DNA from 2 places in the Paenibacillus sp. FSL R10-2748 genome. Region 1 is predicted to be linked to the other one. Evidence: riboswitches for the same ligand, from Rfam matches in the RefSeq annotation. Region 1 holds a riboswitch; the other holds the start of a gene.

Region 1 (5,449 bases):
AAAAGTACATGGTGTTTTTAACCATTCTATAAATTCACTCTTCCCTTTTTCCGTAATACCATATGATTTTTTGAATCTGCCTTCCTCTACCACTTCTTCATACTTGATAAGCTCCCCCTTTTCCATTTTTTTCAGCATAGGATATATGCTTCCGAAGCTGGCATCAATAAAGTTGGAAGTGCTTATCGTCATCTTCTGCTTGATTTCATATCCTGTCATATCCTTTTCGCAGAGGAACCCAAGTATTACATAAATCAACATAAAATCTATTCCTTCTTTCCTGGCATAGTGAATTATCCTTCTGAAATCAAAGGGAACTTATCTCTGTTTACATGTAGCTAATTTATATATAATCGATATATATCGTTTCGATATATAGAATGTAAAGGTTGACAATCGATTTGTCAATAGCGCTTGCTAAAACAAAGAATGAAAGTACTGCATTTTCAATATAAACAAAAAAATCTAAAAGGATGTTATCCCTTTAGATTTCTCAAAGTAAACTGCAATTTTTCAACATCTCTTCAGAAAAGTTTTGTACAAAGTTATTTTCTTTCTGTGCTTACAACAGGTGTAGGGATGGGTTTCGTAACTGCAACACGTTTGCTGAGGAGCGGCCTCACTTGTTTAAAGGTCAAAAAGGTTTTCGTATTTTCATCCCAAAGTCGAAACTTCAAAGATTGCAGACTGCTACTTACTGTGATCGTGGTCGCCTTTTGAAGTAACGGTGTCGCTTCATGTGCTTTTTCCAAATTATAATTTGGCACTTTTGGGCTCAAGTGATGAACGTGATGAAATCCGATATTGCCCGTAATCCATTGCAATACTTTAGGAAGCTTGTAGTAAGAACTGCCTTCTACGGCCGCATTAATATAGCTCCACTCTTCATCGTGCTCAAAATACGAATCCTCAAATTGGTGTTGTACATAGAACAGCCAGATTCCCAACATACCAGATACAAAAAAGATAGGTGCCTGTACGAGAAGGAAGGCCTGCCATCCAATAGCCCATGACAACAGTGCATACAAGGCAACGATGGATATATTCGTCACATAGGTGTTCATTTTTTCCTTGCGTTTGGCTGTCTTGATATTAAAGCGATAGGAAATCAAAAAAGTATAGATCGGACCTAGTCCAAACATAACCCAAGGATTTCGATATATGCGATAGGCCAGCCGTGTCCATGTGGAAGCCTCTGTGTACTCTTCTACCGTAAGCACCCACATGTCACCTGTGCCTCTTTTATCCAGATTACTGCTGGTTGCATGGTGGATTGCGTGACTATTTTTCCATTGGTGATAAGGACAGAGCGTAATAACACCTGTAATCGTTCCCACAATGTCGTTCAGCTTGCGGCTTTTGAAGAAGGATTGATGACCACAATCATGAAAAATAATAAACGTCCGTACCACAAACCCCGATGCAACAATGGCAATTGGAAGTGTCAGCCAGTACGAAACCGACAGACTAAGATAAGCAGCATACCACAATAGGATCAGTGGACCCAAGGTATTGATGAGTTGCAGAACGCTGGATTTTGTGTTTATTTTCTCGTAGGGAGCCATATTTTTTTTCAATTGGGCTAATGGGAGTTGTGTCATACTCATTATGATCCTCCTTTAAAATGACGCCTATACCTTGATCCTGTTAGGCGTACATGTTGATCTAATCTCAGTATAAGGTAAAGCCTCTAGGCGCTGTAGTCATAAACGTCAGCTCGGGTATATGACATTTGTCATATAGACAAGTAACACAACCCGTTTTCCAAATGTTCGCGGGTTTCTTTTCTGAGGATTATTTGTTAAAATATAAGGTATAATAACGCTGTATGTGACTGGCGAAGTCAGTGGAATGAACCACGAGGGAGCATACAAAAAAAGCGTACCGTTCGCCTGGGAGAAGTATTTGCAGAGGATTCGTCTGTCTTGACGACCTTGTGCAAATACTTTTTTTTCGTTTTAAGACCATGACACCCTGTTGATAAATCATGCGATAAATTCAGAGGAGGCTCGGACTATGGCTATAATCATGAAATCCAAAGAAGCAGCAGAGCAAGTATATGCAACGATCCGTTCACAGGTAGAAAAAATGAAGCAGCAAGGACACCGTCCCCATCTGGCGACCCTATTGGTAGAAGGCGATCCGGCATCTGCATACTATGCCCGGACCAAGCAAAAAATAGCGGAGAAGCTGGGCATCTCATTTCATCTCCATACTTTTGATCGTCATGTTAGCGAAGCCGAGCTACTGCACCTGATCGGCAGTCTGAACGATGCATCCCATGTACATGGCATTATGCTGGAACTGCCGCTTCCCCAACATCTTTCTGCCTCCGTTATTAAACAATCCATCGCCCCCTACAAGGATATTGATGGAATAACACCTGATAACAAGCTGGCTACCGTAACAGGTGACGCCGGACTATATCCCGCAACACCTCAAGCCTGTATCGAGCTGCTCAAGCATTACGGTCACACCTTGGCAGGCAAAAATGTCACGCTCGTGGGCATCGGGCAGACAGTGGGACTTCCCCTTTTCCACATGTTGCAAAGAGAAAATGCCACCGTTACCGCCTGTCATGCAGGTACGCGTGATATTGCAGAGCATCTGAGCCATGCAGACATTGCCTTCGTCGCAGTCGGATGCCCTGATGTGATTACGCAGGATATGGTCCATCCCGGTCTGATTCTCGTGGATGCAGGAATTAACGAGACACTGGAAGGAAAAATCGTGGGTGACGCTGCTTCAAACGTGGGTGAAAAGGTACATGCCATTTCTCCGGTTCCCGGCGGTGTTGGCACCTTAACGACTGCGATTTTGTACAAAAATCTGCTCAAAGCGATACATCTGCAACACTACTCCAGAGAGGTGGTCTATTCATGAGTGAACTGTCTTGGAACAATTCCATCGGACATTTTCTGAAAGAGACTGCAAGTGCAGCGCCTACCCCCGGCGGAGGAAGTGTATCCGCACTAGCTGCGGCACTAGGCGCGGCTATGACCTCCATGACCGCCAACCTTTCACAAGGAGAAAAATATGCGCACATCCATGAAAAAATCACGGACGTCATTAGCAGCATGGGAAGATTGTCTACACATTGTGAGGAACTAATGGTCGCAGACATCCAATCCTTTGAACAGTACATGACCGCGCTGCGTTTGCCCAAGGAAACAGACGAAGAAAAGCGCTATCGTACCCATTCCCTACAGACAGCGGTGATCGCTGCCATTGAGGTACCCATGCGCCTGCTGGAAGTATGCCGGGACGGATTGTCGCAAGCCTACAACATTGTGGAAATGTCCAATAAAAATGTGATTTCAGATCTTGGCATCGGCGCGATCCTGTTCGAAGCAGCAGCTCAATCTGCCCTGCTTACCATCGACATTAACCTTGCTTCGCTGAAAGACTTGGATGTCAAATACTCCTATGAGACCAAGACAGCCGCACTCATCCGTGAAATCGGACAAATCAAAGAACAAACCTTGTTGATGGTACGCAGTCGAATAGCGAATTAGTCTGCTCATAACCGTGTTTAACCTGTTCTAAAACATTTCTTCAAAAAAATAACTGATTGGATACAAAAAGAAGATACTATCGAAATTACGACGAAATAGTAAATAAAAAACCAGTCCAAACATGATTCATGTTGGACTGGTTTTTATTGCTAGATACTGCGTGTATTATGCGATCTCTTAGTCGTTTTGGACAATTCATTACAACGCAGAATCTCACACCTATTGTTTAGCTTTATTCTCTTTTTCTCTTTCGACCAGCATATCTACGATCATATCAATTTGTCCAGTAATAGCGATTGGATCATAGCGATAATACGTATCAAAATCGTTAAAGAACACTCTATTGTTCTTCACCGCAGGAAGATTCCCCCACACAGCGGACGATTTCAGTTGCTTGAGCGCGTCACCCTTTTTCTCCGGGTCATACGTAGTCAGGAACATATAATCTGCGTCATACTGTGGCAATACCTCCATCGAAAGCTGCACCGTTTGTTCCTTGGAGTTAGCTGTTTTCTTTGGCATATTCAGTTTAAGCGCATTGTACACGGCTTGTCCGCCCCGCCCCGCATTGTCGCCAAAGATCCAAAGTGCGTGCTTGTCCGTCAGCTCATACAGACCGAAAGTTGCCTTTTCGTCAATCACGCCTTTAAGACGTGCGCGACCTTCAGCGGCCTTTTTATCAAATGCAGCAATAAATTGCTCAGCCTTCTCCTTTTCCCCGGTGATATCTCCGAACAGCTTGACCGTATCATAGATATTAGTCGTCGTACCGTACGGAATGTATAGGGTAGGTGCGATTTTAGACAAAGCCTCATAATTCGTATCCTTCATAACCACGATCAGATCGGGTTTGAGTTCCAGCGTCTTTTCCAAATTGGTCGGATCACCCACCTCTTTGGTTCCTTTTTCCTTCAGCAAATCGGTCAGAAAAGGATTTTGAAACGCAGTCGGCTCCACACCCACCACGTTAGCACCCACGGACAGCAATTCTCCACCGTAAAAATCCGTTACAATGCGCTGTGGCTTCGCAGGAATTTGAATATCCCCTTTAACCGTTTTAAAGCTTCTAGTCTCTCCAGTAGAAGCCGACTCTTGCTTATCTCCTGAAGATGAAGCCGGATTACTTCCATTATTATTTCCGCCGCAAGCGCTGATGAATACAGACAATACAAGTAACATAGCTGTTATCATAAAATACGATTTTCTATTCAACTGATTAGCCCCCTATATATTGTGAAGATGATCTTCCCGATACACATGATAATGATTATCAATATCGTAAGAAATATATCAAGCGTCGTCCTTACTGTCAACTGAAAAACGAACTTTGCATCATTTCACTTTAAAAATGAAAAGACCTGCCAAAATGATGGCCAGGTCTTCTTTGTGGAGCCGTCTCAAAACCTACACATTGGGGCTAGGTTGCTGGAGGCTGCTTTCTGGTGATCGCTGTTTTGTTTTATATTCTTCTCCCCAATCCTTCATCAGGTTAATAATCGGGATCAGCGTTTTTCCAAATTCAGTTAGAGAGTATTCGACCTTAGGAGGAACCTGTTGGTAGACTTCACGGTGAACGACTCCGTCCTCTTCCAGCTCGCGCAATTGGAGTGTCAGCATACGCTGAGTAATTCCCGGACAGATCCGCCGAAAATCACTAAATCGCTTAGTCCCATACATAAGATGATATAAAATAATCCCTTTCCATTTGCCCCCAATCACGTCCAGCGTGAACTCAACTGGACACGCCTGATCATTTCCAGCGGTACATTCCCCAAAGCCGCCTTTCCGATTGCGCATAGGCTTTTCTCCTCCTTGGTATCATTTTATATACTACAGCACATTAATGTGCGTACTTCAAAAACGATCATGTATATTCTAATATTAAGCATGTTACTTGGTAAGCGTCAATTTTAATCACATCCATAAGGAGTGGA
Region 2 (5,449 bases), on a different contig from region 1:
TGACCGTTTGGTAGGTATGGAACTGGCTCGTCGCGGCATTGCGTATGATCATCAGGTGGAACTGGCGAGCGTACCTTTCCCAACGAAAATGTACGGTGGTCTTGTCTACCCGGCAGGGAATTATGAGGCACTTCGGGTTACGCTGGGGCAAGGAAAAGGTCAAAATTGGTGGTGCGTGCTGTTTCCTCCGCTATGTTTTATTGATGCAGGCAGTGGGGAAGCAACGGCACAAACGGTATCAGCAAAAACGAATCACGGAGATAGTCGGACGAATGCTACTGACAAGGAGCCGGAAGTACGTTTTTTTCTGTGGGATGCACTTACGGGACTGTGTAACTGGGTGAGTGGTTTGTTTGCCTAAACGTTGAGGAGTGTAAGTTTCCCCATATGCTATAATGGAGCTTACGATAGATATACACATGGCAGAGCCAAATGAACTGATCTTTCAAAGTAGCTTTATGGGGATCAAACGAAATCACTGGCCTGTATGACAATAAGATATGGGATGATCTGATATGAGCGATAAATCGAATCAAATGCAAGACTTGCGCGGAGAATTTGTGCAAAAGGAAAAACCTGAGCAAAAGCTAGATGAACAGGGAATTCGCGAGCTGAAGCAGGCATTGAAGTCTTCCCATACACAATGGTGGGATGTAAGATGTTTGGTTCCTTTGAGCAACACTGACGGGGATGTTTCTGACGAAATTTGGGATGAACAGACTCGGATCACGGCGGAAAAGGGCATACGCGAGGCCGCCTTACTCCTCCAAGCTGGAGAGACGGTAGCCTTTCCTACGGAGACCGTGTACGGCCTGGGGGCCGATGCGCGTAGTACAAAAGCGGTGGAGGCGGTATTTGCTGCCAAAGGACGCCCTTCCGATAACCCGCTCATTGTACATATTTCTGATGTTGATCAATTAGAGGGTATGGTAGCAGAAATAAACGATACAGCCCGAGCGCTGATGAATATGTTCTGGCCGGGACCACTGACTCTCGTATTGCCGGTAGTGCCGCAGGCACTGTCATCGCGTGTGACAGCCGGGCTGGACACGGTTGGTGTGCGCATGCCGGATCATCCGATAGCGCTTCGTTTGATCGCTGAAGCGGGTTGTCCACTGGCTGCGCCAAGCGCCAACCGGTCGGGAAGACCCAGTCCCACCCTTGCACAGCATGTGCGGGAGGATCTGGAGGGCCGCATCGGCGGCATTTTGGACGGAGGTCCCACGGGGGTGGGACTGGAGTCCACGGTAGTGCAGGCGGGTGACGACGGAACCGTCACCATCCTGCGCCCCGGCGGCGTGACGGCTGAGCAGCTCGCTGCGGTTGCTCGCGCTGTCGTGCTGGACCCGGCGTTGGCCGCTACGCCCGGGGAAGACGCGGACAGCCCGGCGCCGCGCTCGCCAGGCATGAAGTACACGCACTACGCGCCCCGAGGCCGCTTGAGCGTGGTACAAGGCCCGTCGTCCGTTGAGGTGACGGGCTGGATTCGCGCCGCGCTGGCGGAGGCTTCCGCGCGCGGGGAGCGCACGGCAGTGCTCGCGTTCGACGAGCATGCCGCCGGCTACGCCGGAGAGCGCGTCTACACGTTAGGCAAGCTGGACGCGCTCCATGAGGCAGCGCAGCGCCTGTACGGCGTGCTGCGCCGCTGCGACGAGGACGGCGTCACCTACATTTTGTCGGAATCCTGTCCGCCGAAAGGATTGGGAGACGCCGTCATGAACCGCCTGCTTAAAGCGGCAGGTCACCGAATCGTCCGCTTGTAGCTTCTGTCGAATCAGAGCCTCTTATATTAAATTTCTCCTCTCCTCGTCTTGGTATTGGGCACTTTCAGTGTATGCTTGTACTGATTTGCCCCTTGTCCGCATAACGTGTACAAGAACAGACGGATAATGGAGGGATGGAGTATGCTGGCAGCCTCTGCCCATGCCGGGCAGGTTGTAACGATTCTGATCATGGCGGTAGCGCTAGGAATGGATGCGTTATCGCTGGGCGTAGGGATCGGCATGAAGGGGATACGCCTGCGAGACGTGCTGCGCATCAGTACTGTTATTGGCTTTTTTCACATTCTGATGCCATTGCTGGGAATGTTCACAGGCCATTATATGAGTTCTTTATTAGGTCATGTGACGGCCTACTTCGCAGGGGGGTTACTCATCCTTTTGGGCGGGCATATGGTGTATAATTCCTTTAAAGGGGACGGCGTACAGGTATTGGATCATCGTTCGCCTTTAGGCCTTTTGCTGTTTGCACTTGGGGTGAGCGTTGACTCATTTTCTGTAGGAGTGTCACTGGGTATGTTCCAGAGTGATCTGGTGCTGTCCGTTCTGGCGTTTGGTTTTTGCGGGGGAGCAATGGCGATGTTGGGTCTGCTGTTAGGTCGCAAGGTCAGCCGCAATCTAGGAGATTATGGAGAAGCAGTGGGCGGTGCCATTTTGCTGGCATTCGGCTTTATGTTTATGTTTTGATTTTAGCGTAGACAGTGTAAAATAAATGCAGGATTATAGTAAGGGATTAAAACTATAGTAATCCTCTGTTTATATATTTTTTTAACATACGGGGGGTGAAAACCGTTGAAGAATATCTTATTCGTATGCACAGGGAATACCTGTCGCAGTCCAATGGCTGAAGGGATGCTGCGTAAGTTGGCTGCTGAGCATGGGCTAGAACTGGAAGTACGTTCTGCGGGAGTAGCCGCGATGGAAGGCACGCCGATATCCCGACATGCAGAGGCGGTTCTACGTGATCATGATATATCCGATCAGATCACTTCAACCCCTTTGAGCGACGGGCTTGCCGGGTGGGCGCATCTGATCTTAACCTTGACGCAAGGACATAAACAGCACTTAATTCAGCGCTTTCCCCAAACGGCGGGCAAAGTATTTACGCTTAAGGAATATGTGGAGAACCGGGATGCGGTGTTGAATGATGTACAGGAGTTGGATAGTTTATATGCTTCACAGCAGTTGATGGCTTCACTCGGACAAGAGCTATCGGCGCAGGAGCGTGAACGAATGATTGAATTACACCAACGGATTCCGGGCTTTGATATTTCTGATCCGTTTGGCGGTTCGCGAGAAGATTACGATGTCACAGCTGCGGAAATCCGTACGGCACTGCATAAGCTGCTGGACAAGCTAAAGGCATCTTCCGAATAAAATTGGTATTACTCATCTGTTTTGTACGGAATCTGTTGATTTTCGGCGGTTAATCCGTTAAGATAAGGTGGAAAAATGAGAATCCGATGTAACTGGCGACAAAAGTGGGATTAACCACGATGGAGCATCGGATATACGGCCGGTCGCCTGGGCAAAAGAGCAATTCCACATAGGTGTGGACTGCTCTTTTTTTCATATACAAGTTATGCCAGATTTTTAGCTGAGAGTTGATTCCATTAAAGATTCTTCCATTTTTTCTGCTCGAAATCTGAAACATCGGCTATAATATAGTCAGATTGTGATCAGGAGAGAGTGTGTTGAACTTGGGGCATGAGACCGTGCCTAGTCTCTGAGAGGCTGTTCAACCAAAGGAGGTTCCAATGGTGGAACAATTAGATCATGAGATTCCGCTGGAAGCACAGACCACTTCTGTCGTGCGGGAAATCGCAGAAGCAGCCAGTCTCAAGGCTGGTCGCCTGCTGGTTATCGGCGTTAGCACAAGTGAAGTGGCTGGAAGTCGGATTGGTACGGCGGGAGCGCTCGATGTGGCTCAGCAACTGTTGTCTGGAGTAGAGTCTGTTCGCAGGGAGTATGGCTTTGATGTGGCGTTTCAATGCTGTGAGCATTTGAACCGAGCGCTGGTCGTTGAACGGGCTGTGCTGGAGCGATTGGGACTGATGGAGGTTGCAGCTGTTCCTGTTCGTACAGCAGGAGGCTCTATGGCTACCGTCGCCTATCGTTCTATGAGCGACGCGTGTTTGGCGGCGAACGTGCAGGCTCATGCCGGGATAGACATCGGCGAAACGCTGATTGGCATGCATCTGCGACCCATTGCTGTTCCGTTTCGCCCAAGCCTTCGCTGGATTGGCGAAGCACGTGTGACAGCAGCGTTCACCCGTCCTCCACTTATTGGCGGACAACGGGCGGTGTACAGTCTGGAGCAAGAAGTCGGCGGAAACTGCGATTAGCATTTGGCATGGCGGCATGTTTGTACTAATCTTTTTTGCATTGATGATGAGGTACCCAACAGAGGAGCAGGCGTTTGCTTGTATACCCAACAATTGACTATGGAGAGGGAGTAATCAATCATGATGGAACACCTGCGTAAAAGTGACCCGGCAGTGATGGAAGCAATGGGACTTGAACTGAAACGACAACGCCACAATATCGAGCTAATCGCATCCGAGAACATTGTCAGTGAAGCAGTAATGGAAGCCATGGGCTCCGTGCTGACGAATAAATATGCTGAAGGTTATCCGAACAAACGCTACTATGGTGGCTGTGAGCATGTAGATATCGTTGAAGACATCGCACGTGACCGCGCGAAAGAACTGTTCGGCGCCGAGCATGCTAACGTGCAGCCTCACTCTGGAGCACAAGCCAACATGGCGGTGTATCTGGCAGCTCTCAAACCTGGAGATACTGTACTGGGTATGAATCTGGCGCATGGTGGCCACTTAACACACGGAAGTCCGGTTAACGCTTCCGGCTTGTTGTATAACTTTGCTGCCTATGGTGTACGCGAAGACAACTTCCGCATCGACTACGATGAAGTGCGTAAGGCAGCCTTCAAGCACCGTCCTCGTCTGATTGTAGCTGGCGCGAGTGCATATCCGCGTACTATTGATTTTGAAGCTTTTGCTTCCATTGCCAATGATGTAGGTGCTTTGTTCATGGTGGATATGGCACATATCGCAGGTCTTGTGGCAGCGGGAATTCACCCAAGTCCAGTTCCGCATGCCCAATTTGTAACAACAACGACACACAAAACGCTGCGTGGTCCGCGTGGGGGTCTGATTCTGACTCGCAAAGCATGGGCGCAAGCGATTGATAAAGCTATTTTCCCTGGTACTCAAGGGGGGCCACTGATGCATGTGATCGCGTCCAAAGCGGTTGCTTTGGGTGAAGCGCTCCAGCCATCGTTCAAAACCTATGCGCAAAACGTAGTCCGCAACGCACAGGTTCTGGCTGAAACATTGTTGGCTGAAGGGATTAACATTGTATCCGGTGGTACGGATAACCATCTGATGCTGTTGGATACGCGCAATTTGAATATCACAGGTAAAGAAGCGGAGCATGTATTGGATTCCGTGGGCATCACGGTCAATAAAAATGCGATTCCTTTTGACCCGACCAGTCCATTCGTAACAAGCGGAATTCGTATTGGTACACCTGCTGCAACATCTCGTGGTATGGATGAAGAGGCTATGGTCAAAATCGGTAAAATCATTGCTGAAACCCTTAAAAACTCGAAAGATGATACTGTATTGTCCAAGGCAAGCCAAGCGGTTGGC

The links. Region 1 has a riboswitch for ZMP and ZTP ahead of NSS66_RS24085 (bifunctional 5,10-methylenetetrahydrofolate dehydrogenase/5,10-methenyltetrahydrofolate cyclohydrolase). Riboswitches for the same ligand answer to the same signal wherever they lie in the genome.
Region 2: linked by a shared signal. The riboswitch ahead of NSS66_RS12390 (TIGR01440 family protein) and the one ahead of NSS66_RS24085 (bifunctional 5,10-methylenetetrahydrofolate dehydrogenase/5,10-methenyltetrahydrofolate cyclohydrolase) in region 1 are both predicted to bind ZMP and ZTP.

Annotation. Positions count from the first base shown of each region.
Region 1 is NZ_JBBOTK010000011.1:20,924-26,372, reverse strand. It holds gene NSS66_RS24095 (PadR family transcriptional regulator) at 1-261, opposite strand, end outside; gene NSS66_RS24090 (fatty acid desaturase) at 546-1,607, opposite strand; ZMP/ZTP riboswitch at 1,821-1,905, shown strand; gene NSS66_RS24085 (bifunctional 5,10-methylenetetrahydrofolate dehydrogenase/5,10-methenyltetrahydrofolate cyclohydrolase) at 2,017-2,883, shown strand; gene NSS66_RS24080 (cyclodeaminase/cyclohydrolase family protein) at 2,880-3,515, shown strand; gene NSS66_RS24075 (ABC transporter substrate-binding protein) at 3,735-4,727, opposite strand; gene NSS66_RS24070 (winged helix-turn-helix transcriptional regulator) at 4,920-5,312, opposite strand.
Region 2 is NZ_JBBOTK010000003.1:532,254-537,702, forward strand. It holds gene spoIIR (stage II sporulation protein R) at 1-361, shown strand, start outside; gene NSS66_RS12375 (L-threonylcarbamoyladenylate synthase) at 516-1,763, shown strand; gene NSS66_RS12380 (manganese efflux pump MntP) at 1,905-2,465, shown strand; gene NSS66_RS12385 (low molecular weight protein arginine phosphatase) at 2,571-3,155, shown strand; ZMP/ZTP riboswitch at 3,234-3,315, shown strand; gene NSS66_RS12390 (TIGR01440 family protein) at 3,536-4,123, shown strand; gene glyA (serine hydroxymethyltransferase) at 4,244-5,449, shown strand, end outside.